DNA from 4 places in the Brevibacillus antibioticus genome. Region 1 is predicted to be linked to each of the others. Evidence: riboswitches for the same ligand, from Rfam matches in the RefSeq annotation. Region 1 holds a riboswitch; each other region holds the start of a gene.
The links. Region 1 has a riboswitch for S-adenosylmethionine ahead of E8L90_RS02295 (pyridoxal phosphate-dependent aminotransferase). Riboswitches for the same ligand answer to the same signal wherever they lie in the genome.
Positions count from the first base shown of each region.

Region 2: it holds a riboswitch for S-adenosylmethionine, as region 1 does, so the genes downstream of both, E8L90_RS28435 (2,3-diketo-5-methylthiopentyl-1-phosphate enolase) here and E8L90_RS02295 (pyridoxal phosphate-dependent aminotransferase) in region 1, are expected to answer to the same signal.
Region 3: it holds a riboswitch for S-adenosylmethionine, as region 1 does, so the genes downstream of both, metH (methionine synthase) here and E8L90_RS02295 (pyridoxal phosphate-dependent aminotransferase) in region 1, are expected to answer to the same signal.
Region 4: it holds a riboswitch for S-adenosylmethionine, as region 1 does, so the genes downstream of both, E8L90_RS03930 (aminotransferase class I/II-fold pyridoxal phosphate-dependent enzyme) here and E8L90_RS02295 (pyridoxal phosphate-dependent aminotransferase) in region 1, are expected to answer to the same signal.

Region 1 is NZ_SZNK01000001.1:499,612-507,165, forward strand. It holds gene E8L90_RS02260 (ThiF family adenylyltransferase) at 1-248, opposite strand, end outside; gene E8L90_RS02265 (molybdenum cofactor biosynthesis protein) at 253-960, opposite strand; gene E8L90_RS02270 (SPL family radical SAM protein) at 1,064-1,882, opposite strand; gene E8L90_RS02275 (2OG-Fe(II) oxygenase) at 1,895-2,608, opposite strand; gene E8L90_RS02280 (methylated-DNA--[protein]-cysteine S-methyltransferase) at 2,601-3,140, opposite strand; gene moaC (cyclic pyranopterin monophosphate synthase MoaC) at 3,308-3,790, shown strand; gene E8L90_RS02290 (MFS transporter) at 3,794-5,041, shown strand; SAM riboswitch class I at 5,102-5,216, shown strand; gene E8L90_RS02295 (pyridoxal phosphate-dependent aminotransferase) at 5,299-6,480, shown strand; gene E8L90_RS02300 (hypothetical protein) at 6,629-7,099, shown strand; gene E8L90_RS02305 (aminotransferase-like domain-containing protein) at 7,295-7,554, shown strand, end outside.
Region 2 is NZ_SZNK01000001.1:5,916,538-5,924,091, reverse strand. It holds gene mtnA (S-methyl-5-thioribose-1-phosphate isomerase) at 1-495, opposite strand, end outside; gene mtnK (S-methyl-5-thioribose kinase) at 492-1,721, opposite strand; SAM riboswitch class I at 1,856-2,001, opposite strand; gene E8L90_RS28445 (anti-sigma factor) at 2,098-3,288, opposite strand; gene E8L90_RS28440 (sigma-70 family RNA polymerase sigma factor) at 3,288-3,803, opposite strand; SAM riboswitch class I at 3,934-4,110, shown strand; gene E8L90_RS28435 (2,3-diketo-5-methylthiopentyl-1-phosphate enolase) at 4,196-5,410, shown strand; gene E8L90_RS28430 (2-hydroxy-3-keto-5-methylthiopentenyl-1-phosphate phosphatase) at 5,407-6,075, shown strand; gene E8L90_RS28425 (methylthioribulose 1-phosphate dehydratase) at 6,079-6,735, shown strand; gene E8L90_RS28420 (cupin domain-containing protein) at 6,749-7,261, shown strand; gene E8L90_RS28415 (Ger(x)C family spore germination protein) at 7,314-7,554, opposite strand, start outside.
Region 3 is NZ_SZNK01000001.1:2,560,323-2,567,876, forward strand. It holds gene E8L90_RS11785 (bifunctional homocysteine S-methyltransferase/methylenetetrahydrofolate reductase) at 1-1,732, opposite strand, end outside; gene metH (methionine synthase) at 1,765-5,211, opposite strand; SAM riboswitch class I at 5,329-5,430, opposite strand; gene E8L90_RS11795 (YjcZ family sporulation protein) at 5,644-5,751, shown strand; gene E8L90_RS11800 (YcdB/YcdC domain-containing protein) at 5,820-7,554, opposite strand, start outside.
Region 4 is NZ_SZNK01000001.1:783,013-790,566, forward strand. It holds gene typA (translational GTPase TypA) at 1-537, shown strand, start outside; gene E8L90_RS03900 (glutathione peroxidase) at 606-1,079, opposite strand; gene E8L90_RS03905 (YlaH-like family protein) at 1,310-1,636, shown strand; gene E8L90_RS03910 (hypothetical protein) at 1,647-1,922, shown strand; gene E8L90_RS03915 (hypothetical protein) at 2,113-3,492, shown strand; gene E8L90_RS03920 (DUF5665 domain-containing protein) at 3,502-3,843, opposite strand; gene E8L90_RS03925 (pyridoxamine 5'-phosphate oxidase family protein) at 3,983-4,441, shown strand; SAM riboswitch class I at 4,515-4,634, shown strand; gene E8L90_RS03930 (aminotransferase class I/II-fold pyridoxal phosphate-dependent enzyme) at 4,729-5,892, shown strand; gene E8L90_RS03935 (trans-sulfuration enzyme family protein) at 5,889-7,076, shown strand; gene E8L90_RS03940 (YhcN/YlaJ family sporulation lipoprotein) at 7,100-7,554, opposite strand, start outside.

The sequences.
Region 1 (7,554 bases):
ATTGCCTTTGGTAAATGCTCGGCTGCATCGGATTCATCGTAGAGCATTTGGCGCTGCAGGTTGCTCGGCTCGACGAAGTCGCGGTCAATGATGCGGACAAAACCTACTCCAGCACGGACCATATGATTGGAGAGAACCGTTCCGAGGGCTCCCATGCCGACAATGGCTACACGGCTTTGACCGAGCTTTTCCTGTCCACTGCGCCCGATCGGATGAAACAATATTTGACGGGAATAGCGAGTATCCAAGGGGTTACTCCACCTTTCCTTCTGGCATCGCGAGCGGATTCCACGGTCCTTGCTGATGTCCCTTCCATTCGCTTCCATCTTCCCACATTTCTTTTTTCCAAATCGGAACGATCTGCTTGAGTCGTTCGATGGCATAACGGCCTGCTTCAAACGATTCGTTGCGATGCGCTGTTGCAACGGCACAAACAACCGCAATCTCTTCCACAGTCAAATGACCGATACGATGGTGCATCGCGACTTGCGCTCCTGGCCAGCGTTCCTCGATCTCAGCTGCGACCTGCTTCATTTTTTCAACCGCCATAGGCGCATATGCTTCATAGGACAAATACACGGTGCGCTGACCATGGGTAAATTCCCGAACAGTTCCGACAAAAGTAAGGATCGCACCCGCATGCGGGTTGCTCACCAGACGAACGAGCTTGTCCGCAGAAATAGGCTCCTCGGTAATAGCGAAGCGCGGGTCTTCTTCTCCGCCGCTTACTGGAGGTAAGAGGGCAATCTCGTCGTCGGCTGAAATGACCTGATTTTTCGCTGCATATTCATGGTTAATGGAGACAAAGCAACTGCCCAAAAGCGCAGAGAGCGCTGGATATTCTTTTTCCACTGCTTGCAGAAGATCGCTAACGGTCGCGCCTTCAGATAGGGTCAACTGTACTTCCCGGGCATTCGCACGTTCAGCGAGTCCGGCAAATAACAAGATCGTAATGGTCAAGACAATTCCTCATTTCCCTGGATGATACGACTCTCTAGGCTAGACGATATCATAAACCGATCAAAGTTGCCAACGAATGGGGTGTTACAATCAGCGGTTGATTCTAAGGGGCGAAGCCTGCCTGACTCAAATAAATCTGATCCGGGGGAAAAACACGTAATAGCCGATCGTAGACGATCCGATAGGCGGAAGAATCATACCATTGTTCCAGTCCCAGCTGTTCATAGAGAGCGGGAATGCCGTTTCTTTTCGTTCGTTTACCGCCGCTGCCATCTCCCATATAAAAGTCGTCGACACAGACGCGTCTGACTAAGGGGCGCAAAATCTCTGGGAATGACTCACTGCTCGGTAAAACAGGGGCAAGCGTTGCTTGTGTAGGGATGCCTGCTTCCGCCAAGCGCTGGAGTGTTTTGAGCCGCGCTTGAATAGGGGGAGCTTGTGGGCTAAAGTACCTGCGAATCTCCTCCAAATCGGTCTCGACGGTCATGCTGACGCGGACGCGATCACCCAGCAGTAGCAACAAATCGGCATCCCGCCAAACCAAGGGACTTCTCGTCTGCACCAGCAAAAAATCAGGTGGATTCTCTACCATGACTTCGAGTAAAGACCTCGTTACCTTTTCTGTTTGTTCGATGGGTTGGTATGGGTCTGTACTCGAAGACATGAAGATGGTCACCTTTCCTTTTTTCTTAGCCCGCATAAGCTCCTTGCGCAATAAATCGGCAGCTTGCTGCTTGATATCTACCCACGTGCCCCATTGTTCGTTGCGAAACAAAGAGACAGGCATTTGCCGAACATAGCAATAGGAGCAGGCGAAAGAACAGCCTGTATACGGATTGAGCGAATGGGTGTAATCCGCAAGAAATCCGCTTCCTTTATTAAGGAGAGTTTTCGGCATTTTATAGGAAAGGATGCTTTTCATATGGGGCGTTCCTCACTTTGCATCATGAAAAATAATTCCGAGGCTGTAGCGGGTGCCAGAAGTAATCGTGCTGACACCGTGGCGCAACGTGTTTTTATAGTAGCCTCGCGTTCCCTGCACAGGACGGTAGGATGTCGGGAAAATCAGGCCTGCGCCTTGATCCAAGGTTATCACATGTCCCCGGCTCTGCGCGCGCGGTCGTTGCTCCATCAGCAGAAATTCTCCGCCGTTGTAGTCCTTCTCCTTCTGATTCAAGGCAAACACGACTTGAAACGGGAAGAACACCTCGCCGTACATATCCTGATGTAAACAATTGTAGCCACCCGTTTCGTATTTCAAAATCAATGGAGTAGAACGCAGTTGACCCTGATCGTGACATTGCGCCAAAAATTCAGGGAGGGTAGCAGGATAGATAGCTTCGCGTCCAAGCATTTCCAGCCACTGATTCGCAGTCTTCGCAAGCATCGGATAAAAGCCTTCGCGAAGCTCCTGCAAAAGCGAGGGAAGGGGAGCCTGATAATAGCGGTACTCTCCTTCACCGAAACGGTACCGCGCCATCTGGATCGTATTGCGAAAAAGCTCATCCTGTCCGTACGTAGCGATTAATTCTTCGCACGCATCCGCGCTTATTAAGGAAGGAAAAGCAGCATACCCTTGTTCGTTCAACTCCTGTTGCAGGGAATGCCAGTCAAGTGCTGCGATCCCTTCTGTCAGTGAACTAGCCATGCTTCACACCCCGATTCGTCCTTTTCTCCAGATCAAGCAGAGCTGTCTTCATGGGCAGTCCTCCCCGATAGCCAGTTAGTGAACCGTTTTTACCGACAACGCGGTGGCAGGGGACTGTAATGAGAACCGGATTGGCACCGATTGCGGCACCGACAGCACGAACAGCAGCAGGCTTTTCAATGCTGTTTGCAATGTCGGTGTACGATGACGTTTGACCGTATGGGATTTGGCGCAGTGCCTCCCAGACAGCGAGCTGAAAAGGTGTTCCGGACAAGTCGCAATCCGTGGAAAAATGCTCGCGTGTTCCTTGCAAATACTCCATCAGTTCTGTTGCAAAAGGCTTTAGCCATGGATCGTCTTGCACCAGCGTACTTTGTGGGCGATGCTTTTCAACCCACGCTTCCAATTCAGCAAAAGGCTGGTTGACCGAGCCGACATAACAAAGTCCGGCAGCCGTTGCAGCCAAATAAATGGTCCAATCACCAAGCACAAGCATTGACCAGCGTACCGTCTGATCCTTCATCGTTTCCATATCCAAATGCCTCCTTTGAGCTGTGTACGCACAGTATACCTCCAGCACCTGTTCTTTGTACGTTTTTGGGAGTGGATGAGCAAGATATCGAAACCCTCTACATTCCCATTGCTTTTATCCATCGGTGGGAGTAAGGTAGGATGAGATAGAGGAGGAACGATACTCGTATGACTGATCAATTAACACATTTTAATGAACAAAATCGAGCGCGGATGGTGGACGTATCTGAGAAGGACGTCACAAAACGGGTGGCAGTAGCTGAGAGCCAAATTAGCATGAAACCTGAAACCCTCACCCGAATCCGCGAAGGTCGAATCGAAAAGGGCGATGTACTCGCCGTTGCGCAGGTGGCAGGTGTCATGGCTGCCAAAAAGACGTGGGAAATCATTCCGATGTGTCATCCGCTGCCATTGACTGGCATCGACATACAATTTGCTTTTGTAGATGAAACGACGCTTGCGATTACAGGAACCGTGAAGACGACAGGGAAAACAGGCGTCGAGATGGAGGCGTTGACCGCTGTCAGCGTAGCGGCTTTGACGGTGTATGACATGTGCAAAGCGATGGATAAAGAAATGATAATCGGTCCGACCAGTCTGCAATTCAAAACAGGCGGAAAAAGCGGCGATTTCCATCGGGGAGAGAAGTAAGGCATGAGGCAAAAGTGGGAAACCTACCCGAGCAGCATTCGTTTATTGGCGATTGCTGCCGTCATTTTTTCTACCGGAATGGCGTGTATTTGGCCGCTAGTTACGATCTATATTCATAACCATCTCGGAAAGCCGCTGACTGTAGCCGGCTTCTTGTTGCTTTTAAATCAAGGTGCATTCCTGATTGGGAGTGTTGTCGGCGGGATGATGTTTGACCGCTGGGGCAAAATGCGCACCATTGTTGTTGGCTCCATCGGCGGAATGCTTATCTCCGTCTGTTTAGGTGTTACACAAGATTTTACCGTATATGTCCTACTATTATTATTGAATGGATTGTTTTGTGGATCCCTTTCTCCCGTTATGAATGCGCTGGCAGTGGTTTTATGGCCGGAGGGAGGCCGTAAAGCAATCAATCTGATTTACGTCTCCCTCAATGTGGGTGTAGCTGCCGGTTCTGCTTTAGGCGGCTTCTTGGCAAGTGTTTCGTTTGCTTGGACGTTTTTCGGAAATGCGATTTCACAAGTAATTGTGCTGACGATGTTCATGCTCATTTTGCCGCGTCAGTTAAAACTGGCAGAGCAAAAACGTCAATTGCAGACAACTACTCCCGAACAAGCAGAGGACGAACTTCTACGAGAACCTCAGCAAGAGGCCAAGGTCATATGGGGAGCATTGCTGCTCTTATGCGGGGGGCTATTAATTAGCTGGATTGTCTATGTACAATGGACGACGGTGCTGTCGACCTACATGCAATCCATGGGGATTTCACTCCGTCAATATAGTCTGTTGTGGACGCTGAACGGCGGCTTGATCCTGTTTGGTCAGCCATTGATCGCATGGGTCATTCGACGCTTTGCCCGTACGCTAAAAGCACAAATGCTCTTGGGCGCATATATCTTTGCCTTGTCGATGTTAATTTTGTCTCAATCAACGGTTTATGCAGGCTTTGTGGCAGGTATGTTCATCATGACACTGGGAGAAATGCTCGTGTGGCCAGCTGTTCCGGCAGTAGCTGCACAGTTGACGCCAAAGGGACGAGACGGCTTCATTCAAGGGCTAATTGCAGGGACTGGATCAGCAGGACGGATGATCGGACCATTGCTTGGCGCTTTCATTTTCCAATCGATTCATGCACAGGGACTATTGTTTGTAATGGCAGGCTTGTGTTTGTTGTCTGTGGCATTCTTCGCTTTCCACACATCTTTTCAAAAAAGAAGGCATCAAGTTTCGGTACAAAATCAAGCATCTTGACACGGTTTGCGTGCTCAAGTAGTATGATATAGACGAAAAAACAGTATATTCCGTGTGTTTGACTTATTCAGAGAGGTGGAGGGACTGGCCCTATGAAGCCCGGCAGCGGATCTGTTCCATGTGATGGACAGATGCTGTGCCAATTCCAGCAGGATTATTTCCTGACAGATAAGGACGTGACCAAGCTGATCTCCCCCTTTTTCTGTATGGAAAAAGGGGGTTTTACTGTATTGGCCCAAGAAAGGAATGGAAGAAAGATGCGCATTCAACCCTCCGATATGATTGATCGACTCCCTACCCAGTTTTTTGCGACCCTGGTGGCAAAAGTAAACAAGGTCATTGCGCAAGGCCATGACGTCATTAACCTGGGGCAGGGCAATCCCGATTTGCCGACACCGCTGCATATTATTGAAGAATTACAGGCGCAAGCGGCACAACCACTCCATCACAAATATCCGCCTTTTCAGGGACGCATGGAACTGAAGCAGGCAGTGGCACATTGGTATAAGCAAGAATTTGATGTAGACCTCGATCCGGAGGAAGAAGTAGCGATTTTGTTCGGCAGCAAAACCGGACTCGTAGAGATTTGCCAAGTACTCATGAACGCAGGCGATGTTGCACTGGTTCCAGACCCAGGCTATCCGGATTATTGGTCGGGAGTAGCTGTCGTAGGCGGACGGATGGTCATGATGCCGTTGAAGGCGGAAAATGACTTCTTGCCAGACTACAGCCAGCTGTCCCAAGCTGATTTGGATCGAGCGAAACTGATGTTTCTTAACTATCCGAACAATCCGACAGCAGTCAACGCACCACTGGAGTTTTATGAGGAAACCATTCGTTTTGCCCGAAAACATGAAATCGTTGTCTGCCACGACTTCGCCTACGGAGCAATCAGCTATGACGGGAAAAAGCCGGTCAGCTTCATGCAGGTTCCGGGTGCAAAAGAAGTGGGCGTAGAATTTTATACCTTGTCCAAAACGTACAACATGGCAGGCTGGCGTGTGGGTGCCATGGTAGGTAATCGCGAGCTGGTTCGTCTGATTAACCTCATTCAGGACCATTACTTTGTCAGTCTGTTCGGAGCGGTACAGATGGCGGCAGCCAAAGCGATGACGGATTCGCAGCAGTGCGTCCGCGATCTCGTCGCTGTCTACGAAAGTCGCCGCAATGCCCTCTACTCCAATCTGCATCGGATTGGCTGGCAGGCTCCGCCATCTCAAGGTTCGTTTTTTGCTTGGCTTCCAGTTCCCAGCGGCTTCACATCCGTGGAGTTCTCTGACCTGCTTTTGGAAAAAGCGCATGTCGTCGTAGCACCGGGGAATGGCTTTGGTCCGACAGGTGAGGGCTATGTGCGAGCGGCTTTGCTATCCAATGAAGAGCGTCTCGCGGAAGCGGTCCAGCGAATCGAGCGGTTAGGGTTATTTACGAAAACAAAATAAAAGCGAGTCAAATTGGCCACACTACCATATATGGAGTGTGGCTTTTTCTTCTAGAATAAAAATCATTCTCATTATTGACAGATAATGATTTTCATTATACGATGTCATTGTTAATGATAATTAGTCTCATCGAGAGCGGGAGGGTACCATGCGCTATCAGATTAACGGTTACACGGATATGTATACGGTGATCGCCAACGAGCGAAAAATCGGCGGAGCCATTGAAGCAGGCCAGATTCGCTTGCGGACGGGAGAAGTTTACGCCAATGCTGTTCTCACTCGTTTGGAAATGTCAGGTGCGCATTTTTGCTCGATCGGATTTGTTACGGAAGAAGGCAAAAGGCTGATTGTTCATGTGAATGATATCAGCATGATCGCTGATGCTCGTCACGTCAACGTATGTGAGCTGACGAACGAATGCATGAGAGTAGAGAAGTCAGCAGAAAGACTGAAGCGATTGAAGCGACTCTGTGAACTGAATGAAGGCAGCTGTACGCCGACCTTCCAGGAAGAGGCATTGCTGTTGGCAAGCGATATCGGTATGGAAGAAGCGTCTAATCATGTCGATCTCTCTTTCCTTCCACAAACAGAGAAACCACGAGTGTTCCGTATTGCTTAGGAGTATATAGATCATACATATGGACCCCTTTTCGTTTGATACGAAGAGGGGTTTTTTGCATGCAGTGTGTGAAGACTATTGGTTGAACAACCGCTCGACATAGTCAAAACCTATCTGCTCATAGCTAGCAAAGATTGGACTTACGCTGTTGACAGTGATAAAACAAGGATAAGCAAAATCAAGGGGGAACGGAACATGGAGTACTCATTTTCAAAATCTGTCGAAGCACTATCCTCCTCGGCTGTCCGGGAAATCTTGAAGCTGACCCAAGGCAATCAAGTGCTCTCGCTCGCAGGTGGACTGCCAGCAGAGGATTCTTTTCCAATCGCAGAGATGCGCGAAGCGTTTAACCGTGCGTTCGATCAAGGAGCAAAAGCTCTTCAATATGGATTGACTGATGGATACGTACCGCTTCGTGAGTGGATTGCATCCCGCATGAAGCAAAAGCATATGAA
Region 2 (7,554 bases), 5.4 Mb from region 1:
TGCCCCTGGATTACAGTGCGTGAGAATTCCCATACCGTCATGCAACAGAGTGAGCAAATGCTCTCCGATGGTCCGGCATACTTCAGCGTCTTCCTTTTGTATCGCCAGTGCTTCATCGAGCACTGCCGCCTTCAAATTGGCAATCGACGCACCGCTTTCTTTTTCAACACGAGCCTTGATACGATCCAACGCCCAGAACAGATTCACCGCTGTCGGACGGGAAGAGCCCAGGTAGTCTGCCTGCTGGTTCAGTTCCTGCCAAAACTCATCGTAGTTACTCGCTTCACTGCCACGAATGCCCAGGTAGAGCCCGTAAGCCGCCGCCATGCCAATCGCTGGTGCGCCACGTACTTCCAAGCGTCGGATGGAACCCCATACTTGCTCGGAGGTGGTCAAGTTCAAATAGATCGTTTCTACTGGCAGACGCGTCTGGTCAAGCAAGACCAATGCGTCATTCTCCCATGTAACGGGTGCCAATTGGGTGCTGGTTGTCATACTGTCGTAGCCTCCTGATAGTAACGTTCGGTCACAGTGCGTACGATGTCCGTAATATCTGTCGATTCGTCGATGCCGCCGCGACCAAGAATCAGCGCCTCTCCAATCGAGAGAGCCAGACGCTCTGCTTCTGCGCGAGTCTGGTCGTCTTCAATGGCATTCAGGTCCGCTACACCTGCCAAGCCGATGACACGACGCAGGATTTTGCATCCGGCATAGCCTGCTGTATCCTGAATCAAGCGCTTCACGTAGCCTTGCCATAGTCCTTCGACATGGGCGCTACGCTCTTTGGCTTGCTTATGCCAGAGCTGAACGAATTGCGAAACGAATTCATTCCAGACATCCTCGACCGTTTCCAGTAAGTATTCGCGGTACGTTTCCCGTTCTCCTTGATCTTTTTGCAAACCGTGCTGTCCTGCGTAGTTGAGCAGCAGATTGGCAATGACCGCCCCAATGTCAAAACCGATCGGACCGTAGTAAGCGAACTCCGGATCGATTGCTTTCAGGCTGGTTTCCGTGATGAAAATACTTCCAGTATGCAAGTCACCATGAAGGAGCGCTTCCGAGCGTGTAAGGAAATCGTATTTCAGCTTGGCGATTTCCAGCTTCAGCGGCCTGTTGTTCCAGATCGCCTCGACTTCACGGCGGATCAACGGGTTGAAGTCGTTGGTAGGCGCATTTTCATACGGATCGGTAAAGACGAGGTCTTCTGTTATTTTGCACAATTCTGGATTTATGAATGTTCCGACTAGCGATTTTTTATCGTACGGATGCGCGCCCAGATCGGATGTAAAAAACAAGGTTTGCGCGAGAAAACGGCCAATTTGCTTCGCGAATAGCGGGTATCGTTTTCCTTCGATCAGACCTTTGCGCATGATGATGTGGTCCCCGACGTTTTCCATAACGGTCAACGCAAGTTCCCCATCGAAATGATACACCTGTGGCACCAGGTCTGGAACGTATTTGTGCTGAATGCGGAGTGCCTCGCTCTCGATACGTGCACGATCAATCGTAAGCGGCCAAGATTCTCCCACGACGCGGGCAAAAGGCAGTGCTTGCTTGACAATGACGCTCTTACCGGTTGCTGGCTCCTGAATGTCAAAAACCAGATTGAGGTTCCCATCCCCGATTTCGCGACTGGTCAACTCTGCTCCTTCGCTAAAAAGACCCGGTATTCCTTTTACGTACTCCACTGCTTCCTGTTCAGTCAATGCACGATATGCCATGATTCCAAAACTCCCCTCTACGTATTTTTTCTCTATCTCTACCTGTTTTGTTTGTGTCCTGGAGCAATAAAAAGACCTCTTTTCCCGAAGAAAAGAGGTCGCTGTCGTCACGTGTAAGAACCGTGTTGATGTCCCCCTTATCTTCCAGACCACTTTTGTTTCTGCAGGAATTAGCACCGTGCATGTCGCCTGTCAATCAGTCGCTTTCCCGCGTCTGAATGGCGTCATGTCGGTTGCCGGGTATCATCGGGCCAGTCCCTCCACCTTCTCTGGATAAGGTATCCAAAACGTATTCGGTTTTTGATTTAGTTTGAATCATACAACCAACGATTCCACGATGTCAACACTCTTTTGTGCAAAAATTCGCACCGTGCTACTAGTAGGTATAATGTGTTCCCGATGCCGCAGGTCTCTCCCAATTCCACCAGTCTACCTTGCCTAATAACGCCGCTGTTATCGACTTTTCGGCCTTGAGCTTCAGCAGTTCTTTCGTAGGTCCGGTGAGGACGGCGCCGTAGATGCGTACTCCCTTTTCCTGCATATAGCTATATCGCTCCGCTATCTGTAGATCCCTACGAAATAGCAAGGATCTGCCGATATCGCTAGCCAGATCTTCCTGCTCAGATAAGTACTTCATCTCCTCCAAATAGGCAGCCATTCTTCTGTCTTCTTCCCCATTTACCTGAATGGGTGCACTTCCGTAATCCAGTTCATGCTGAGCAAACCCCCATACGTACCCGGGACCGAGAAACCGTTTGCCCCCCTCACCTTCTGCTTGCTTGCGCTCCACCCCTGTGTCTACCGCAAACCAAACCGTATCTTGTCCCGAAGAGGTAACATGGCGGGAAACCAGTTCATAGTACTCCTCATACGTCAGGAAGTGATCGAAGGAAATCGCGAGCTGAGAAACGGTCCCCTCAGGTAGCTTTTCCATCGTTGTCCAGGCAGGTGAAGTGAGAAACATCGTACCCTCCTTTTCTCCCTCAGTCGGATAACGGAAATACAGCTTTTGCTCCCTGACTCCATTCGTCCATTTCGGCCCGGCATTTACGTTCCACAACACATTTGTACTTTCAAAGCGGCCAGCGTTCTTTTCTTCCGACCCGACTCTCTCGCGAAGCTCCATGCTGATATTGCCGTATAGCAATCCCACCTGCGAGCCACTCCCGCCTACACTAACACCGGGTTGAGTAAAATTGACCATCGACTTCGCAACGCGGAACAGATCCTCATGCATCAGCGACCCTACCCAGCCATTCAGAATCAGCAACACAACTCCGGTCAAAAAGGGAAGCACTATGGTGAATCCAGCGTTGCTCAACCGATTTTTCCATTTCCCCCGGCGAACAATCGCGCGCTGTTTTTCAGCCGACAGCGTTTCAGGCTGTTTTATCTTCGCGTTGTCCTCTCCCGTTTCTTCCCCCAGCAAAAGCCTCTCCAACCGCTGTGCGTATTCCTCGTCAGCGGCTATTTCCTCCTCGAATTGTTTCGAATCTTCTTCCGCCATTTCCCCACGCAAATAAGCAAGCAGCCTTTGCTCGCGATGATTCTCATCCTTGTTCATCATCAGCTTTCCTCCCTCCACAACTGCCGCATCTTTTGTCTCCCCCGAAACAAGGAACGCTTGACGTCTGCCAGCTCGATCCCGAGTACCTCTGCCATTTCCGCGTAGGAAAACTGCATGGCAGACAACAAAATGACCTGTCTCTGCTTTTCTGGAAGTCTCTCCAAATAGTCATGGGCCACTTCCCACAGCTCCTTGTTTACGACATGCTCTGCCGGATCAACCGCTGCATGATCACGTCGCTCTGGCAGGACTTCCACAAACGCAAACCGGTGTTTCGTCTTCCTGCGATAACCGTCTACGAAAGCGTGATAGGCCACCTTGAACAGCCAAGGTCGTACTTTTTCCCCACGGTAGTCATCCAAGGAAGAGTAGGCGCGACAAAAGGTTTCCTGTGTCAGATCCTCTGCCAGCCTCTCATCTCGTGTCAGCCGGAAAAGATAGCGGTAAATATCGTTTACATGCAGCTGGTACACATCCTCCAGACCTACTTTCCCAAGCCGTTCACACCCCTTCATCCCTTACCACGCAGAAAGTGCAAAAAAGTTTCACCTTCGTCTCATTTTTCTGATAACCTGCTGCACATTCTCTGCAAAAACAAGGATTGACTCCTGCCAATGAACGTCATATCATGGGGGAAATGAATAACTCTTATCGCGAGCTGGCTGAGGGACTGGCCCTATGATGCCCGGCAACCGGCGCTATACCATGAATCGTACGCTCATCATGCGTACCTTGGATAGCGAAACGGTGCTAATTCCAACGGATAAGAGTCGAGATAGAGCCTTTTTGGCTTGTCTCGGCTACTGACCCGAGAGATGAGAGGAGACGAGACGCTTTCATAGTCGACAACCGCCTCCCCGCTCAATGGGGAGGCTTTTTTAATCATTCAAGGAGGATGAGACGTACCATGAGTGAACAACGTATCCTCGTCACCTATCTCACACAAGCAACAGACTTGAACAAGAAAGCACAAGCCATTGCTGTCGGCATGACAGTCGGTTCCTGGACGGACCTGCCGCTTGCCAAACAAGCTGAGCTAGCGCCGTATCTCGGTGAAGCCGTGAGTGCGACACCGCTTGCAACACTGGAAAACGGAGAAACACGCGGTTTGATAACCGTCAGCTATCCGACTCGCAATTTTACAGCAGACATTCCATCCTTGTTAACCGGAATATTCGGCAAACTGTCGATGGACGGCAAGATCAAGCTCGTCGACATCGTTTTCCCTGACTCATTCCTCCAGGCTTTTCCTGGACCGAAGTTCGGTATTGATGGTCTACGCGAACGTTTAGGGGCACATGACCGTCCGCTCTTGATGAGCATTTTCAAATCGTGCCTGGGTCTTCCTTTCGAAGATCTAAAGACGCAATTCCTGGCACAAGCCTTGGGTGGAGTCGATCTCGTGAAAGATGACGAAATCTTCTTTGCAGATGACCGCGCTCCTTTTATCGAACGGATCAAAGCGTTCAAGCAAATCGCTCAGGAGACCGAAGTCGAAACAGGCAAGCCCGTCCTTTATGCTGCCAACCTGACTGGACCTGTGCATGAGCTGAACGAAAAAGCGAAACGTGCGGTAGATGCAGGTGCTGACTGCCTCTTGTTCAACGTGCTGGCCTTTGGCTTCGATGCCCTGCACCGCTTGGCTGCTGATCCTGATGTACACGTACCGATCATGGCGCATCCAGCATTGGCAGGCGCTTACTATCCATCACCTGACTACGGCATCGCCACCCCACTTCTGCTCGGTACGTTGATGCGTGTAGCTGGGGCAGATTTGGTGCTCTTCCCATCTCCATATGGCAATGTCGCTCTGGACAAGACAGAAGCGTTGCAGCTCGCCAAGCATTTAACCGCCCCACTGAATGGTGTACGCCGTTCCTTCCCGGTTCCGTCTGCCGGTATTCATCCGGGGCTGGTTCCACAGCTTTATCAAGACTTTGGTTTCGATCAAATCGTCAATGCAGGAGGCGGAATCCACGGTCATCCCGGTGGAGCAACCGCAGGAGCAAAAGCATTCGTTGCCGCGATTGAGGCTGTGACCGCAGGCCGAACATTGGAAGAAGCTGCCGCGGAATCACAAGAGCTGGCGATCGCCCTGGAAAAGTGGGGTGGCGTACGATGAGCAAGAAACTCGTCCTGTTCTGCGATTTCGACGGAACGATTACCGAAAAAGACAACATTGTAGCGATTGTCCGCAAGTTTGCTCCTCCTGAGTGGGAAGCCTTGACGGAGCAAATCCTTTCGCAAAAAATAAGCGTTCAGGAAGGGGTCGGCAAGCTGTTTCAACTCTTGCCCTCCTCCTTGCGCCAGGACATTATTGATTTTATAGTCCAGGAAGCGACCATTCGCCCGGGATTTGCTGACTTCGTGAGCTATTGCCGCGAAGAAGGCATCGAGCTGTTGATTACGAGTGGCGGCATCGACTTTTTCTTGGAGCCTATCCTGGCACCATTCGATCTTACCGATGTACCGATCTACTGTAATGGCAGTGATTTCAGCGGAGAGCGCATCACCATTACGTGGCCAAACGCTTGCGATGAACATTGCACAAACGGCTGCGGCATGTGCAAGACGACCATCATCCGCCGTTACGATCCAGCAACCCATTTCCGCATCGTCATCGGCGACTCCATCACTGATTTGGCTGGAGCTAAAATCGCTGACTATGTGATTGCCCGTCACTTCCTTGCTGACAAGGCGGAAGAGCTGCAATTGCCGCATAGCAAGTTTGCCACATTCCACGATGTGATTCGCATTTTACAGCAAGTCCAACAGGAGGTCGTCTAATTCATGACTGCAACACTCGAACAACGTCTGGATGCCTTTCGCCGTCTGGATGACGCCAAGCTGACATTTGCCCGCCGGGACTGGTTTCCCGGCACCAGTGGCAATCTCTCTATTAAAATACAAAACGATCCCTTGCAATTTGCCGTAACGGCAAGCGGCAAAGACAAAACAAAGCTGTCCCCCGAAGACTATCTGGTCGTGGATCAAGACTCGCGTCCGGTGGATGAAACTGCTCTCAAGCCTTCCGCGGAAACGCTCATCCACGCCGTCGTCTACAAAACGTTCCCGAAGGCAGGGGCTTGCTTCCACGTCCATACCGTATGGAATAATCTCATTTCCGAGCTGTACTTTGGACAACGCGCTTTCTCCATCCAAGGACAAGAGCTGATCAAGGGACTCGGAATCTGGGAAGAAAACGCGCGCATTACTGTTCCAATTGTTGAGAACTTTGCCGATATTCCGACCTTGGCTACTGAAATTGAAAAGGTAATTACATCGGAAGTTCCCGGTGTACTCATCCGTAACCACGGTATCTACACGTGGGGCGGCAATGACTTCGAGGCCAAGCGCCACCTGGAAGCTTTTGAATTCTTATTCGAGTATCACGCCCGCTGGCTGCAATTGCGCCAAGCAGTCGTGTCCACTACAACCACCAATTAAGGAGGAATAAACGATGGCACAAATTCGTTTTCACGACAACAATGAGTACATCTCCGCACCCGAGGAAGTTGTCTCCTTCCTGGATACCCAAGAGATCATTTACGAAAAATGGGGCGTGGATCGCCTTGATCCAAAGCACCGTGATAACTACAGCCCGACAGACGAGGAAAAACAAGAGATTCTCGACACCTTCAAGCCGGAAATCGATGCGATCAGCAAGCGTCGCGGTTACTTGACAGCGGATATTATCGTCCTCTCTGACAAAACACCCAACCTTGACGAGCTGCTGGTGAAATTCAAGGGCGAGCATCACCACACAGACGATGAATGCCGCTTCTGCGTCGATGGTCACGGTATTTTCGCCATCAAAGGGAAAGATGGTCGTTACTTCGACGTTGAGCTTGCGCCAGGCGATCTGATCTCCGTACCACCGAACTACCGCCACTACTTCACCCTGATGGACGACCGCAAAATCAAGGCGATTCGCCTGTTCGTTACTCCTGCTGGCTGGGAAGCGATCTATTAATAACGAACCCCTTGGCATTTACTGATTGCCAGGGGGTTCTGTCTTTCACCTTTCACTTTACGACGCCATTTCCCTTGATCGATACGTCTGGCTTGATTTCAACTTTGGCATTGGAAAAAGCCTTCACCCAATCATCCTCAACCTTTTTGTACTCCTTATATTCATAGGCCCGCGCATAGAGACCAAACCCAAACGGGTCTACACCGATTTCCTGGCATTTCTTGATTAACCTCATGTATTCCTTCTTTAACTCGTCACCGATCATTCGCTCCATCTTTTTGTAGTCCTTTTGC
Region 3 (7,554 bases), 2.1 Mb from region 1:
CCTTCGCGATTGCGATTCCTTCCTGTCGAGCTGCCTCTCCCTGTACCTTTTTCATCCGTTCCAGAGCTTCTGTCGACAGCTTGATTCCCGGCACTTCATTATGCAGGAACTCCGCATTGCGCGAGCTGGTCAGCGGCATGATCCCGATAAAGACAGGAATGCCGATATGCTTCGTCGCCTCGTATACATTCCGAATGGACTCTGCATCGTACACAGGTTGCGTCATAATGTAATCAGCGCCTGCCTCGACCTTCTTTTCCAAGCGGGCAACCGCAGCATCCATATTTCGGACATTCGGATTAAAGGCTGCACCCACAATGAACTGGGCTTTCTGCTTTAACGGACGTCCTGAAAACGAAACACCTTCGTTCAACTGCTTCACCATACGAATCAAATCAAACGAGGTCACATCAAATACAGAGCTGGCACCTGGCAAGTCACCAAAGCGCGATGGATCGCCCGTAATCACCAATATTTGATCGATTCCCAAAGCGTGCAGCCCCATTAAGTGCGATTGCTGCCCAATCAGATTGCGGTCTCGGCAAGCAATGTGCAAGAGCGGATCGATTCCATGTCTGCTCTTCATAAGTGCCCCGAGAGCCATGTTGCTCATCCGCACTGTCGCCAACGAGTTATCCGCCAACGTAATAGCGTCTGCTCCTGCTTTGTGCAACTCACAGCATCCGTGGAGAAACTGGTCTGCATCCAGATCACGTGGCGGATCAAACTCGACAATGATCGTCGTTGCTGTTTTTACGCGCTCGACAATGCTTGGCTTCTCCCTCTCCCTCGTGTTCTGCACAGTAATCGAAGGTCGATCTCCAGCAACGATGGTCGGGTTCACACGCGCTTGCGGCTCAAGCGACTCAAGTGCATCCGCAATCGCCTTCACATGTGCAGGTGTAGTTCCGCAGCATCCGCCAATCAACCGAACCCCCTGCTCACGCAACCGAAGCGCACTCTGTCCAAAATATTCAGGTGATGATTTAAAAGCGTATTCTCCGTCAGTCATTCCCAGACGCCCTGCATTCGGGAATACGGATAAAAGTGCATCTTCTGGAATCATTGTATTTTCAAACGAGCGTAAGAGTTCAGCGGGACCAAGGCGACAGTTTAGTCCGATCACGTCAGCGCCTGCGGCTTTCAGCTCGGAAAAAGCATCTGTCAAAGCGTACCCATCACGTGTGCGTCCTACTTCCAAAGTGGCTAACTGCGCGATTACAGGTACATCTGTGAGCGGGCGAATTACCTCGATTGCCAGAAGCAGCTCCTCCAGGTCCACGAACGTCTCCAGAATCAGTCCATCTACGCCAGCATGCAACAGAGCAATCGCTTGCTCCTCATACTGATCACGGTATTCGTCCAAAACCTTTTTCTTCACCCGTCCAGCCAAAATCGATCCGATGCTCCCAGCCACATAAGCATCATCCTGTGCGGCTTCCCGTGCTATGGCGACTGCAAGCCGGTTAATCCGCGCTACCTTATGCTCCAGACCGTAACGGCTTAATGCATCTCGGTTGGCAGAATACGTATTTGTCTCCAGGAAACGTGCACCAGCCTGATAGTAAGACGTATGAACTTCATGCACCAAACGTGGGTTGGACAAACACAGCTCCTCAAAGCTGACGCCAACGGGGACGCCCACCCCGTGCAGCTGGGTCGCCATCGCACCGTCTCCGACTAGCAAGTGGTCTTTCAAATAGGCTCGTAAATCTTTCTTTCTCGTCGTCAACTCAATCCCTTCTCTCCCATTTTCATTTATTTTTAAACTTCAAAAATGGATGGACCTGCGTTGAAATAACGTGCTTCAGGGTGAGCAAATACCATTGCTGATACGGAAGCTTCTGGCTCCATCATGAAGCCCTCTGTCAGCTGAACGCCGATATCCTCTGGACGCAGTAGACGGAACAACTGTGCCTGATCCTCTAAGTTCGGGCAAGCAGGATAACCGAAGGAGACACGAATACCCTGATATCTAGCACCGAAGCGCTCCAGCATCGTCATCTCAACTGGGTCCGGGATGCCCCACACGTCGCGCATGACGTGGTGAATTCGCTCAGCAAATGCCTCTGCCAGCTCCAATGCCAAGGCTTGGAGGACATGAGAGCGCAAGTAGTCGCCACGCTCTTTTAGCTCTGTAGATTTTTCGCGAATCCCTCCCCCAGCCGTTACCGTCAGGAATCCGACATAATCCATTTCCTTGCTCTCCACTGGTCGCAAAAAGTCGGACAGGCAAAGATGAGGTTCTTCCGGCTGACGCGGGAACGTAAAGCGCTCTAGTAGCTTGCTGTGGTCTTTTGGATCATAGACCAAAATATCATTGCCATCTGACTGTGCCGGGAAGAACTGATACACACCGTGTGTCGTAATGGTTCCTTTTTGCTTCGCTTCATTTAATAGCTCTTCCACAATGCCGTACAGTTCCAGTACCTTCTCGTCGCCTTCCTCTATCAATCTATCTACATTTCCGCGAACACCGAGGTGTTTTCCGAGAAGCATCCGCAGGTTCAAATACGGTTGCAGATGGCTGAGCGGGTATTGTCGCAGGACATGCCGTTCACAATCTGGCGGCAGATGGATCGGAACGATTCTGCTGATCGCTGAGCGAGCTGGCAAAGTTGCTTTTTTCTCCTCGACAACAGGCTGAGCCGTTGCGACTGCTTCCAGTAGATGCTGCTGTTCCTCTACCAAACGATCACGTTCATCCGGATTTTGCAGACGATTCACGAGATCCAGACCATCCATGGCATCTTTTGCATATAAAACAATTCCGCGGTATTCCGGTGCGATCCGGTTCGATGTGAACTTGCGCGTCAACGCCGCGCCGCCAACCATCATCGGAATATCAATGCCTGCATCACGCAGGTCTTGTGCAGTAATGACCATTTGCTGCGCGGATTTGACCAAGAGTCCAGACAGACCGATGGCATCCGGCTTTTCTTCTCTGCATGCGACAATCAGTTGCTCTGGCGGTACCTTGATCCCCAGATTCACGACATTGTAGCCGTTGTTTGACAAAATAATTTCCACGAGGTTTTTTCCGATGTCGTGTACATCGCCCTTGACTGTCGCCAACAAGATTTTCCCCTTGGCAGCGGCATCGCTTTTTTCCATGAACGGCTCTAAAAACGATACGGATGCCTTCATGACTTCCGCACTTTGCAATACTTCTGCCACGATAAGCTGGTTGCCGTTGAACAGGCGACCGACCTCTTCCATCCCAGCCATCAACGGACCGTTGATGATCTCGAGCGGTGTGTATTTATCCAGAGCCAGCTTCAAGTCTTCCACCAGACCATCCTTAGAGCCTTCGACTACATAACGGGCCAAGCGTTCTTCGAGTGTTAACGAGGAGACCTCCACACTGACTTCCTTTTTCTTTTGGCGATAAAATTCGGTGAAGGCTGCCAATGTCTCATCATTCGTCTCGAACAGCAGGGCTTCTGCCAGCTTTCTCTCGTCTTCTGGTATCGAAGCGTAGCGCTCCAGCTTTTCCGTGTTGACGATGGCGTAATCAAGCCCTGCGAGAGTGGTGTGGTATAAGAAGACCGCATTCAGCACTTCCCTGCCCGCAGGAGGCAAGCCGAAGGAAACGTTACTGACACCCAGGATCGTCTTGCAAGCAGGCATTGCCTGTTTGATCAAACGAATTCCTTCTACGGTTTCCTTTGCAGAGCCGATGTATTGTTCATCTCCTGTCCCTACTGGAAAGACGAGTGGATCGAAAATAATATCCTGTGGCTTTATTCCGTACTGGTTGACAAGAATGTCGTACGAGCGTTGCGCGACCTCCAGCTTCTTTTCGCGAGTGATCGCCATACCCGCTTCTTCAATCGTTCCAACGACAACGGAGGCACCGAACTTGTGAATAAGTGGAACCACTTCCTCAAATCGCTCCAAGCCGTCTTCTAAGTTAATCGAGTTGAGAATGGCCTTCCCTTGCGAATAGCGAAGTCCCAGCTCCATGACCTTGGCATCTGTCGAGTCGATCATGAGGGGGGCTTTTACTTTTTTTGCGATGAACTGTAGGAATTTTCCCATATCTTCGTATTCATCACGGTCGGGGTCAGCCAAGCATATATCGATGACGTGTGCGCCGCGTTTTACTTGGGCTCGGGCAATATCAGATGCTTCTTCATAGTGACCGGCTGCAATCATTTCACGAAATTTTTTGGAACCGATGACATTGGTCCTCTCCCCTACTAGCAAGGGACGATTGTCATCTTCGACGTAAACAACCTCGATCCCGGAGACCGCGCTCAGCGGTTCTACAGCTGCACTGCGTGGCTTGCAGTCTTGCAATGCTTCTGCCATCGCTTGAATATGGTCAGGCGTTGTTCCGCAGCAACCACCCGCGACATTTATCCAGCCCTGTTCAGCGAACGCCCGCATTTTCGAAGCAAGTCCCTGTGGCGTTTCATGGTAATGACCGTTCTCGTCTGGCAAGCCTGCGTTCGGATAACAGCTGACCGCACATTGGGCAATTCCTGATAGTGTCCGCAGATGATCACGCATGAACTCGGGTCCAGTCGCACAGTTCAGACCAATGGAGACTGGCTTTATATGTTCCAAGGAGATGTAAAACGCCTCGATGTTTTGGCCCGCCAGCGTTGTGCCCATCGGCTCAATCGTACCTGACAGCATCACGGGGAGTTCCTGTCCAAGCTCTTCAAAAGCTTTGCGAATCCCGATTCCGCCAGCCTTCACGTTCAACGTATCTTGCGAGGTTTCCAAAAGAAGAACATCGGAGCCGCCGAGAATCAAACCTTTTGCCTGACGATAATACGCCTCGATCAGTTCTTCGAAAGTGACACCGCCTGTCAACGAAAGGGTTTTGGTCGTAGGTCCCATTGCACCTGCTACAAAACGCGGCCACTCCTTTGTGGAATAGGCATCCACCGCTTCTCTGGCCAAGCGAGCTGCCGCTATATTGATCTCAAGGTCTTTTTCTGGCACATCGTACTCAGCCAAAACGATGGAAGCAGCACCAAACGTATTTGTCTCGACGATGTCTGCGCCCGCCTCTAAATATTTCTCGTGAATGGAACGGATCACATCTGGTCTGGTCAGGTTCAGGAGTTCATTACAGCCATCATAGGCTTCACCGCCGAAATCATCAGCAGTCAGGTTCGCTTGTTGAAGCATGGTGCCCATTGCACCGTCCAGAATCAGAATTTTCCGGGAAAGCTGTTCGCGAAAGGTTGGTTTCATTGACGTGCCCCTTTTCTCCCTTACATCGGCTTATTCTCCCTAATTGGGTGTAAAAAAAAATCCTCTTCTTTTGAAAGAAGAGGATTTGTCAGCAGATAAGAAAACGCCTGAGACATCCTCTTATCTTTCAAAGCACGTAGCTTTGCTGGAATTGGCACCGGATTTTTACCGGTTGCCGAGGCTTCATCAGGCCAGTCCCTCTGCCTCTCTGGATAAGAGTCGTACACTTGTCATTTAGTTGTTTTGCGAAATGTCTTGAATGTTTGCAAGTATCTTAACACCCCCTTTGTCTCCCCGTCAATTGTGAATTGTCTATTTTTTACGGAGCCTCTCCTCTTACGCGCCCATTTTTGCCTAAGCTGGGCATCCGCCCAGTCCAATATCGGCATTCGTGTATAGACTGGAGTATAACGGAAAGGAGGGGAAACAAAGATGAGTACATCATTCTGCGGAAACGGATTCTTCGGTGACTGCTTCGCAATCGTGCTCGTGCTGTTTATCCTGTTGGTAATTATTGGGTGCTCGTGTGACGACTGTTAGATAAGTGTTTAAAAAAAGGCTATCCCAAAAGCCATCAAGAATGGCTGCGGGATAGCCTTTTTTTCGTTTTAGTCGGCGATAAACTTGCCTGTCACGGCATCAAGGGTCATAAATTTAATCGCCCGCTCTTCGTCACTCCACGGCACATACGCCAGCTTTGGTTGAGCTAATTTTTGCCCATCCACATCTTTCATCAAATAAACCAGCTTTAGAGGCATGACGCGTAAATACTCTTCAACAGCCTTGTCTTTCGAAACGATCCTGTCGGATGCTGGAAGCTCCACCAACTCGTGCGTCATTCTGAAGTTATGAAACTTTGTCACTTTGCCAGAAGACGGATCAACTGTTACCGAATAAGCCGCTTTTTGCTCGCGATCCTGTACAGGAATGCCATCCTTGCTCATAAAATATCTGAATTCCCATTCGCCCGATGACACAGGATTCGCTTCGGCTGGCTGTATGACTTGTGCTAATTGCACCTCTTTTACGCCAGGATCGACGTATTTATGCAGAAAGGCGAGTGCAGCCTCTTCCGCTTGCTCGCGTTTGACTGTCACCGCTGTATCAGAACGCGGTGATCCCAGCCCGACGACACTGCCTGTTTCTGCAATGACTTCTACGCCGATATACTTGTCATTTTTATCATTCCAGACGTATTCCTTGCGCCCCTCGCGGATACTCTCACTCTCTCTATAGGTCGATTCATCTACCTGTATGCCAAATTCCGCTTGCAGCAGTGCTTTTGCCTCATCCTTGGAGCGAACCTTGACGTATTCCTTTAGAGATTCGATCGGATGTGCTTCCGTCGTATTCAACTGATCATAGGCAAGCCCATTATCTCCCGTTCCATACATAATCTTGCCACTGGTCGCGTCGATATGCCACTCCGTACCATCTTCACGTCCTCTTTGCATGAAGGAAACAGCTGGCGTGTATTCCAGAATAGGTTGCCACCTCTTCCCTTGCTTTGATTCTGGCCATATTCTCGGATTCTGCACGTATCGAAGCTTCATATGCTCACTCAGCTCTTTGATGGCTACCTCTTCTGACACAGCACTCGATACATCCGGGTACTGCGACGGCTCGAATGTTTCGGGCTCCTTGCTGAGATATCGGACGTGACCAGAGTCAGTTGTTGTTATGCTAATTTCATCAGACAACACTGGCAGTCCGTTGTAATATCGCAGGTACACCCCTGGATCGTTGGCATCCACTAACCGATAGTTTTCACTATCCGCCCCGAGCAGTTTGTTCAGGAACTGTCGCTCTTGCTGCAAGGCTTTTGCTCCCTCTGCCTCTTTCCCGCTCGCTGCTTCCTTTTCATCCCTATACAAAAGCCTGTACGATTCCAGTGCTTGACCATTTCCATAGATCACAAGAGAAACCTTATGCCCCTCGTTGTTCGTTTTCCCCAAGATGAATGACATGCCATCGTGGTTCTTTTCTTTATCCAAAAGAAGAAGGGACGGGTTCAAATCAGGCATGGCATCTGTAAGCTTGGTGAAAAAGGCTTGTTCATGCTTGTTCAATCGCCCGAAAAACGCGACTTGCTCCTGTTGGTCAATTCCAACTGACAATACGTCGAACGGAACGGGCTGGCCGTTTTCCATCCGTTGATAATTCACGCTCATCCATGGGCCTTTTACCATATACTCGTCAGTATATCTCTGAGTCTCGACGAGTTCATAGATCTTGCTTCCCTCTCCCAAGAAAGCTTGTAGAAATGCGTTTGCTACATTCTCCGCGGTCTTGGCTGATGGCAATTTCTCTTCCTTCTGTTCTCCTCGATCACCATCGATTGTA
Region 4 (7,554 bases), 280 kb from region 1:
GGACAAGTTCGTCTGGAGTTCATTATTCCATCCCGCGGATTGATCGGATATCGTACAGAGTTCTTGACGATTACACGCGGTTACGGTATTCTCAACCACTCCTTCGACAGCTATCGTCCACTTGTACCAGGAGCGGTTGGAGGACGTCACGCAGGGGTACTCATTTCCCACGAGACAGGAACAGCTACCACGTACGGCTTGATGTCCGTAGAAGATCGCGGAACGATGTTCATTCACCCAGGTACAGAAGTATACGAGGGCATGATCGTGGGCGAGCACAACCGTGACAACGATCTAGTTGTTAACGTATGTAAAGAAAAGCATGCGACAAACGTACGTTCTGCGACCAAGGATGAGACTGTCAAAATGAAGGCTCCTCGCATGTTGTCTTTGGAAGAGGCATTGGAGTATCTGAACGACGATGAGCTGTGCGAAGTAACACCTCAATCCGTTCGTCTGCGCAAAAAATATCTGAACAAATCAGATCGTGAGCGCTATGAGAAGCAAAGACGCTATGAAGCACAACCGCAAGCGTAAGATTGAAAAGAAAAGAACGCCACTTGATCCTTTTGGGGATGAAGTGGCGTTTTTATTTGGGCTTGTCCTTACAACAAACTCTCGATATCAGTGATGAGCTCCTCAGGTTGAGTACGCGCACTGATGCGTTTTATGACATGACCGTCTTTATCCACAAGGAATTTGGCGAAGTTCCATTCGATATCTGGATTTTCTTCGCTCGGGGTATGTTCCTTCAAGTGCTGATATAAAGGGTGAGCGTCAGGACCATTGACATCGATCTTTGCAAATAGCGGGAACGTCACACCGTAATTACGATCGCAGAACGTTGCGATTTCGTCTTCTGTTCCTGGCTCTTGTCCAGCGAACTGGTTGCAAGGGAAGCCGAGAATGACAAAACCCTTATCCTGATAACGCTCATACAGCTCCTGTAGCCCTTTGTATTGAGGAGTAAGGCCGCATTGGCTAGCGACGTTCACGATTAGCAGGACATGCCCTTTGAAGGCGGCCAATGTCTTCTCTTCACCGGAAATCGTTTTGACAGCAATATCATACAAGCTCATCCTATTCCCACCTTTTTCTACTGACATATCCTCATCATAGCATGTACGGCGAAAATCTTGCTAGCAACCTGGAAGAACCTACCGTTTTTTGACACAGAATCCACCACCTGATAAAGTAAGAAAGATAGCGTTTTCCTCAGAAAAAAGGAGTGACTATTCGTTTCATTCCGCCTATGAGTGGCATGTGAAGCGCTAGGAGTTTCACCGCTTGAAGACAGGAGAGATAAGTGATGGACTGGATACAAATCGCATCAACCTATGTGCCAACGAATCCAGATCAGCTCACAGCCTATGACAGCTTTCGCATATGGGCTGATAAATATCGGGCTTGGATTTTGTTTGCGGAATTAATTATTGTCTATTATCTTGGTTTTGCTACCCGTATCCGTATGCCTATTTTGAAAAACGTGCTCTTGTACATCCTTTTATTTGTTGGAGCTCTCATTTTCGCTATATTGGATGTGCAGCTTCCTGTGAAAAGTGCAATGTTCGTAGCAATCGCGATTCTCGTGATTGTAAAGGTAAGGATCAAACCGGAGCAAACTGGGCGAAAGTGAGGAGAACCGCGTGAAGTGTGAAGATGCACTTTTTAACTGGCTCCAAATTCAAGTGGTTGCCGATGCTCGACCAGAAGACCACTCTGCTTTGGAAACAGCCGCTTTTTTCTTGCAATTGCTGCAAGAGGATCATCAAATGAGCGATATCGGCTATCGTCAGGAAGGCAGCTGGTACGTGCTATTTGGGAACGTTGATTCACAGTCCGTGGAAGTGCAATACCCTGCTGAATCAGTTGAAGCTTTATTGGTCGCGATTGAAAGCGAACCGAAGTACAACTGCAATTAACGGGACAAAGACTCCCCTCCACTTGCCGAAATGATCCGGAAGTTGGGTGGAGTTTTTTTGTATCAAGCGCTTTTCATAGGTAATAAGACGCGGTTTCCTGGATGATGCAACTTTTGAAAATGATTTCCCGTCAATATGCATGACCCAAGCAAGCAAGGGGATTTTGGCAGACTAGAAGGGGGAACTACCATTGAAAAAGTACATGACCAAGCCCGTATTAGCAGTGGTGACAGCGGCAGGTATTCTTGGCTGTTTGACGCCAATTTTTGCCAACGCAAGCTCGATTGCAAGTCCAAGTGCCACAAAGGTAGTCATGAATGACGAAGGGAAGCAAGTCACACGCTATAATCTGAAAGAACTTGCCCAAAATGATCCAACCACTCTGAACATGCTCTTGAAGAATCAAGCGGATCACTTGTACATCATTGTAGATGAAATCAACTTGAATACGAAGCTCCAAACGTATATGGAAGAAAACAAAGCGGAGTGGGAGCGTATCTACAACGAGTACTACAGCGACATCTGGCTGGAAGTGCGCCTGACAGAGAATGCTGAAGAAATCGTGAGTGTAAATGCCAAGACGGAAAATAACAAGGTGTACATAAAGGGGATTGTGACTTCGGATGTCACCAAGGTGGTAGTGAAAAAGCCGAATTCCGACATCATTGAAGTCGTTCCGACCAACGAGCACTCTTTTACGGTCAGCTTCGAAGCTCCGGATGCTACTTATGATCCGTATGTAACCGTGAGTGCCTATGCAGGCAGCAAGCTGGTCGATAGCGAAAAGGTAAAGATCGTTCCTAAAGCAGAAGAAGATCAGGAAATGATCATCCATACCATGTCTGTATTGGATGCGAAGAAAAAGGAGTTAAAAGTAAAAGGAATTGTCAAGCAGGGGGCAGACAAAGTAACGGTCACCTATAATGGCGTGAAAAAAGACGCAAACGTGAAGAAGCTGTGGGATGGCGTAGGCAGCTTTACGGTTTCAGTAAAGGATGTACAAGCCGCAAAAGATCAAAAAGCCTTGATCGAGGTTTACGAGGATGGCAAGAAGGTTGATTCCGAATCCGTTCAGGTAGAAATCGTTAACGCTCCTGACAAGGATCAAACGACCGAATATGCCATCAAGGCGACTGCTGTAAACAATCCTGCCGCCAAGTCCATTCAGGTAAAGGGGACAGTAAGCGGCTGGAATAAAAAGGACGATACAGAATGGTTTGTGATCGCTCCTGACGGTAAGAAGAAAGAGATGAAACCAAATGACAAAGGCGAGTTCTCGCTGACATTGTCGTACAAGAATCATTCGTTTAGTGCCAAAACAATTCAATTCGCATTGTATGAAGATGATAAGCTGGTTAAGAAAGCTGACGTTGCATTAAGTACAAAAGCCATTGTCGAGCCTGTGAAGCCAACAGACGAGGATAAAGACGACGATGACGACAAAAAGAAAAAAGAAAAAGGGAAGCAGAAAGATAAGCATCCCAACGGCAACGCGTATGGCTATTGGAAGAAGCACGACAAACATCATAATGACGATGAAGACCAGGACGATAACGACGACAGAGACTAGTCTCTATCGTTAAGGCCGCTGCTTGTAAGTCTCGACGTACTCCACCAATTGTCTGATGTAATCCCCCAGAATAGGGATCGAAAGAAATTGCGTCAAGAGGGAGCCGAGGAAAGCCAAAACGATAGCAGTACCAATCGTCAATCCCAGACCCCGGGCAAGACCTGCGAGGAAATTGATCCAAAGCAGCTTGCGCGGGGCTGTGTAATTTTGGATCACATCTGCAAGTCGGATATCTTCCAGGAACATGGCAATTTTATGCATCCGCTCATTTACCTTCCGAACTTCCTGAAGCTCTTCAAGAACTTGATCAATTTGCTGCATGAGGCGATCTGTAGGTGACAAACTGTCCATCCCCTTCTCATCATTCGGTATTGTTACCTACCAGTCTAGGGAAAAAGACAACCAGAATCAAGGTGGAGAGGAAAGGTTTGCCTATCAGCTAGGCGAAGGGTAAAATGAATGTACAAAACGTTTGTTAGGAGGCATTGAAATGGCTGAAACTGTTTCCCAATCTCTTTCCGAAGATTTATTCAAGCTCTTGCAAAAGGAGCGTTTTGTTACCTTGGGCACAGTAGATCATGAGTCAGGGGCACCATCGCTCAGCTCCTTGTCCTGGACGTACGCTGTCAGCGCCGATACGATTCGTTTTGCTGTGGATAATCGCTCACGTATTTTGACTAATATTACGAAGGAACCGCAGGTTGTCCTGCATTTGATCGGTGCCGGCTCGTCTTTCGCCATTAATGGTCGTGCTTCCGTCAAAACAGACCGACTGGAAGGTGTTCCGCTCAAGCTGGCCATGGTAGAAATCAAAATTGAGGCTGTTCGTGATATTATGTTTTACGGTTCCCGTATTTCTGTAGAACCGCAATATGAAAAGACGTATGACAAAAACGCAGCTGAGAAGCTGGACAATCAAGTTATGACTGCCTTGAAAGAGGCAAATTAACGCTGGAAATAAATTGTTGACAAGAATCCTGCCGATCCTTTAGTATTAGGGTCAATCGAATTGAATAGCAATCTTCTTATCCAGAGCGGCGGAGGGACTGGCCCGATGATGCCCGGCAACCAATCACCTGTATTTTAACAGGGAGATAATGGTGCTAATTCCTGCAGAGTTATTCAACTCTGAAAGATGAGAAGGATTTGCTTACGGTGACGTAAACAAAGCCTTCTTTCAGAGGAAAGAGGGCTTTTTTGATGCCCTCGTATACTATTGGAGGGAGAGAAACAGACATGAAATTGGAAACGAAATTAATTCAGGCGGGAGTAGGCAGAGACGAAAAAACAGGGGCGGTGAGCTTTCCTGTTTACTATGCAACGGCTTATCGTCATCCTGCCTTGGGCCAAAGCACTGGATATGATTATACGCGCACAGCGAATCCTACTCGCACCATTTTGGAGGAGACCATCGCCGAAGCGGAATCAGGAGATGCAGGATTCGCTTGCGCCTCAGGAATGGCTGCTGTTCATACCGTCATGGGCTTGTTTTCCCAAGGGGATCATCTGATCGTTTCACTCGATCTGTACGGGGGAACCTATCGATTGTTTGAGCAAGTGCTCTCTCGGTACGGTCTGACGTTTTCGTACGTGGATTTGCGTGACATTAGTGCACTTAAAAATGCGATTCGCCCAGATACAAAGGCCATCTTCGTCGAGACACCAACCAATCCCCTGATGCAAATTACCGATATTCGAGCAGTCACGCATTTGGCGAAACAGCACAGGCTCCTGACGATTGTAGACAACACGTTCTTAACCCCTTATTGTCAACGCCCACTAGAGCTTGGTGCAGATATCGTCTTGCATAGTGCAACCAAGTATTTGGCAGGACATAACGATGTGCTGGCTGGACTCATCGTAACAAAAGGGGGAGAGTTGTCGGAAAAAATCCGGTTTTTGCACAATTCAGTCGGTGCTGTGCTTGGACCGCAGGATTGCTGGCTTCTCATTCGCGGGATGAAAACATTGGCATTACGGATGGAGCGTCATCAATCCAATGCGTTGATTGTAGCGGAAAAGCTGCGTGAGCATCCAGCAGTGGCGGAGGTATTTTATCCGGGTCTGCCTGAGCATCCGGGGCATGAGATCCAGGTGAATCAAGCGACTGGGCATAGTGGGATGGTAGCGTTTCGCGTACACGATGTGGAACAGGTGGGATTGTTCCTGCAAAATCTGCAAATCGTGTCCTTTGCAGAAAGTCTGGGTGGTGTCGAGTCATTGTGTACGTATCCGGCGACGCAGACGCATGCCGATATCCCACAAGAAGTCAGAGAGCATGTCGGTGTTTGTGATCGATTGTTGCGACTGTCGGTTGGCATCGAGCATCCAGATGATGTCGTATCCGATTTGTTTCAGGCATTGAATGCTAGTTTGGTCGTAGGGGGGAGTGTACGATGAATTTTGCAACCAAGCTCCTCCACGGTTCGACTTGCATGGACCCGTTCACAGGTGCATCGTCGGTTCCGATTTATCAAGCTTCGACGTTTCATCAGGCTGATATCGATCAGCCAGGTACATTCGATTATGCCCGATCAGGTAATCCGACCAGGCAGGCTTTGGAGGAAGCCATTGCGTCGCTGGAGGGAGGTGCACGCGGTTTCGCGTTCTCATCTGGCATGGCTGCTATTTCTAGCGTGTTCATGCTGTTTTCAGCGGGAGACCATGTTGTCGTGGCGGAAGATGTATATGGCGGCACGTTTCGGTTTTTGACCAAGGTATTGTCGAGAATGGGCATCTCCGTTACGTTCGTAGACGCAACAGATACAGAAGCCGTTCGTGCGGCCATAACACCGGCTACAAAAGGGGTTTATCTGGAGACCCCCTCCAATCCTACTTTAAAGGTGACAGATATTGCAGCGGTTTCTCGTATCGCGAAGGAGCACGGCTTGCTCGTCATTGTTGATAATACGTTCCTTACCCCGTATTACCAGCGTCCACTGGAACTTGGCGCAGATGTGGTCATTCATAGTGCAACGAAATTTATCGGGGGGCATAGTGACGTCGTGGCAGGACTGGCGGTGACAAGAGAGGCTGCGTTAGGGGAGCAACTCTACTTTATTCAGAATGGCATGGGAGCGATTTTGGGTGTGCAGGACTGCTGGCTTGTAATGCGTGGGCTCAAAACATTGAAAGCCCGACTGGATGTCAGCACGAAGACAGCCGCGAGCTTGGCTGACTGGTTGTCTACGCATCCACAAGTACACCGAGTCTACTATACGGGACTGACGGATCACTCTGGTCACCTGATTCAAACACAACAAGCGACAGGTCATGGGGCTGTTCTTTCCTTTGATGTAGGGGGCCGCGAGCGAGCAAAAGCGTTGTTTGATCGCGTAAAATTGCCGATTGTGGCTGTCAGTCTCGGGGCAGTGGAAACGATTCTCTCGTACCCAGCTACGATGTCACATGCAGCGATGCCTGCTGAGGAAAGAGCTGCAAGGGGAATTACGGATGGTTTGATCCGTTTGTCAGCTGGTTTAGAGGATTTCGATGACTTGGTGGCTGATTTGAAGCAAGCACTGGATCATTTGCCATCTGAAGCACCCGTCCATAAAGAAAAAGAGGTATTCTCCCGGGCTTAAATCCGGGGGATACCTCTTTTCTTTTAAGGTGTTCCTGTACGATTTACGTTGATTTTGTTTTGTCCTTGCGGCTCTTTGTGCATGCGTTTTTCTTTTACTTGAGAAGGTGTTTCTTCGCGAGGCTGCACACTGCGCGGTAGTTGGGGAATGATCCGACCTACGATATCCGCTAACTCTTCTGTAATTCCGGCGACAGGATGGCCGCGACGAATATCATCTCTCATCTCCCGTAATCGCTGTACGACGGCAGGGTCTGCGGTAACAACGGCATTCGCCCCTTGAGGATCTTCTTTCAGTGCTTCCGCAACCGTGTACTTAATGACGCCAACCTCTGGGCGATCCAAATTCGGGTCTACTGTAATACCGACAACAGCATATTTGCCCAAGACCACAGTAGTCGCGCTGTGTACCCTTTTCACACGTATTGCCAGTTGGGTGAGACGATCAGCGGTGGCTTGGGAAGATTGATTATAAGCAG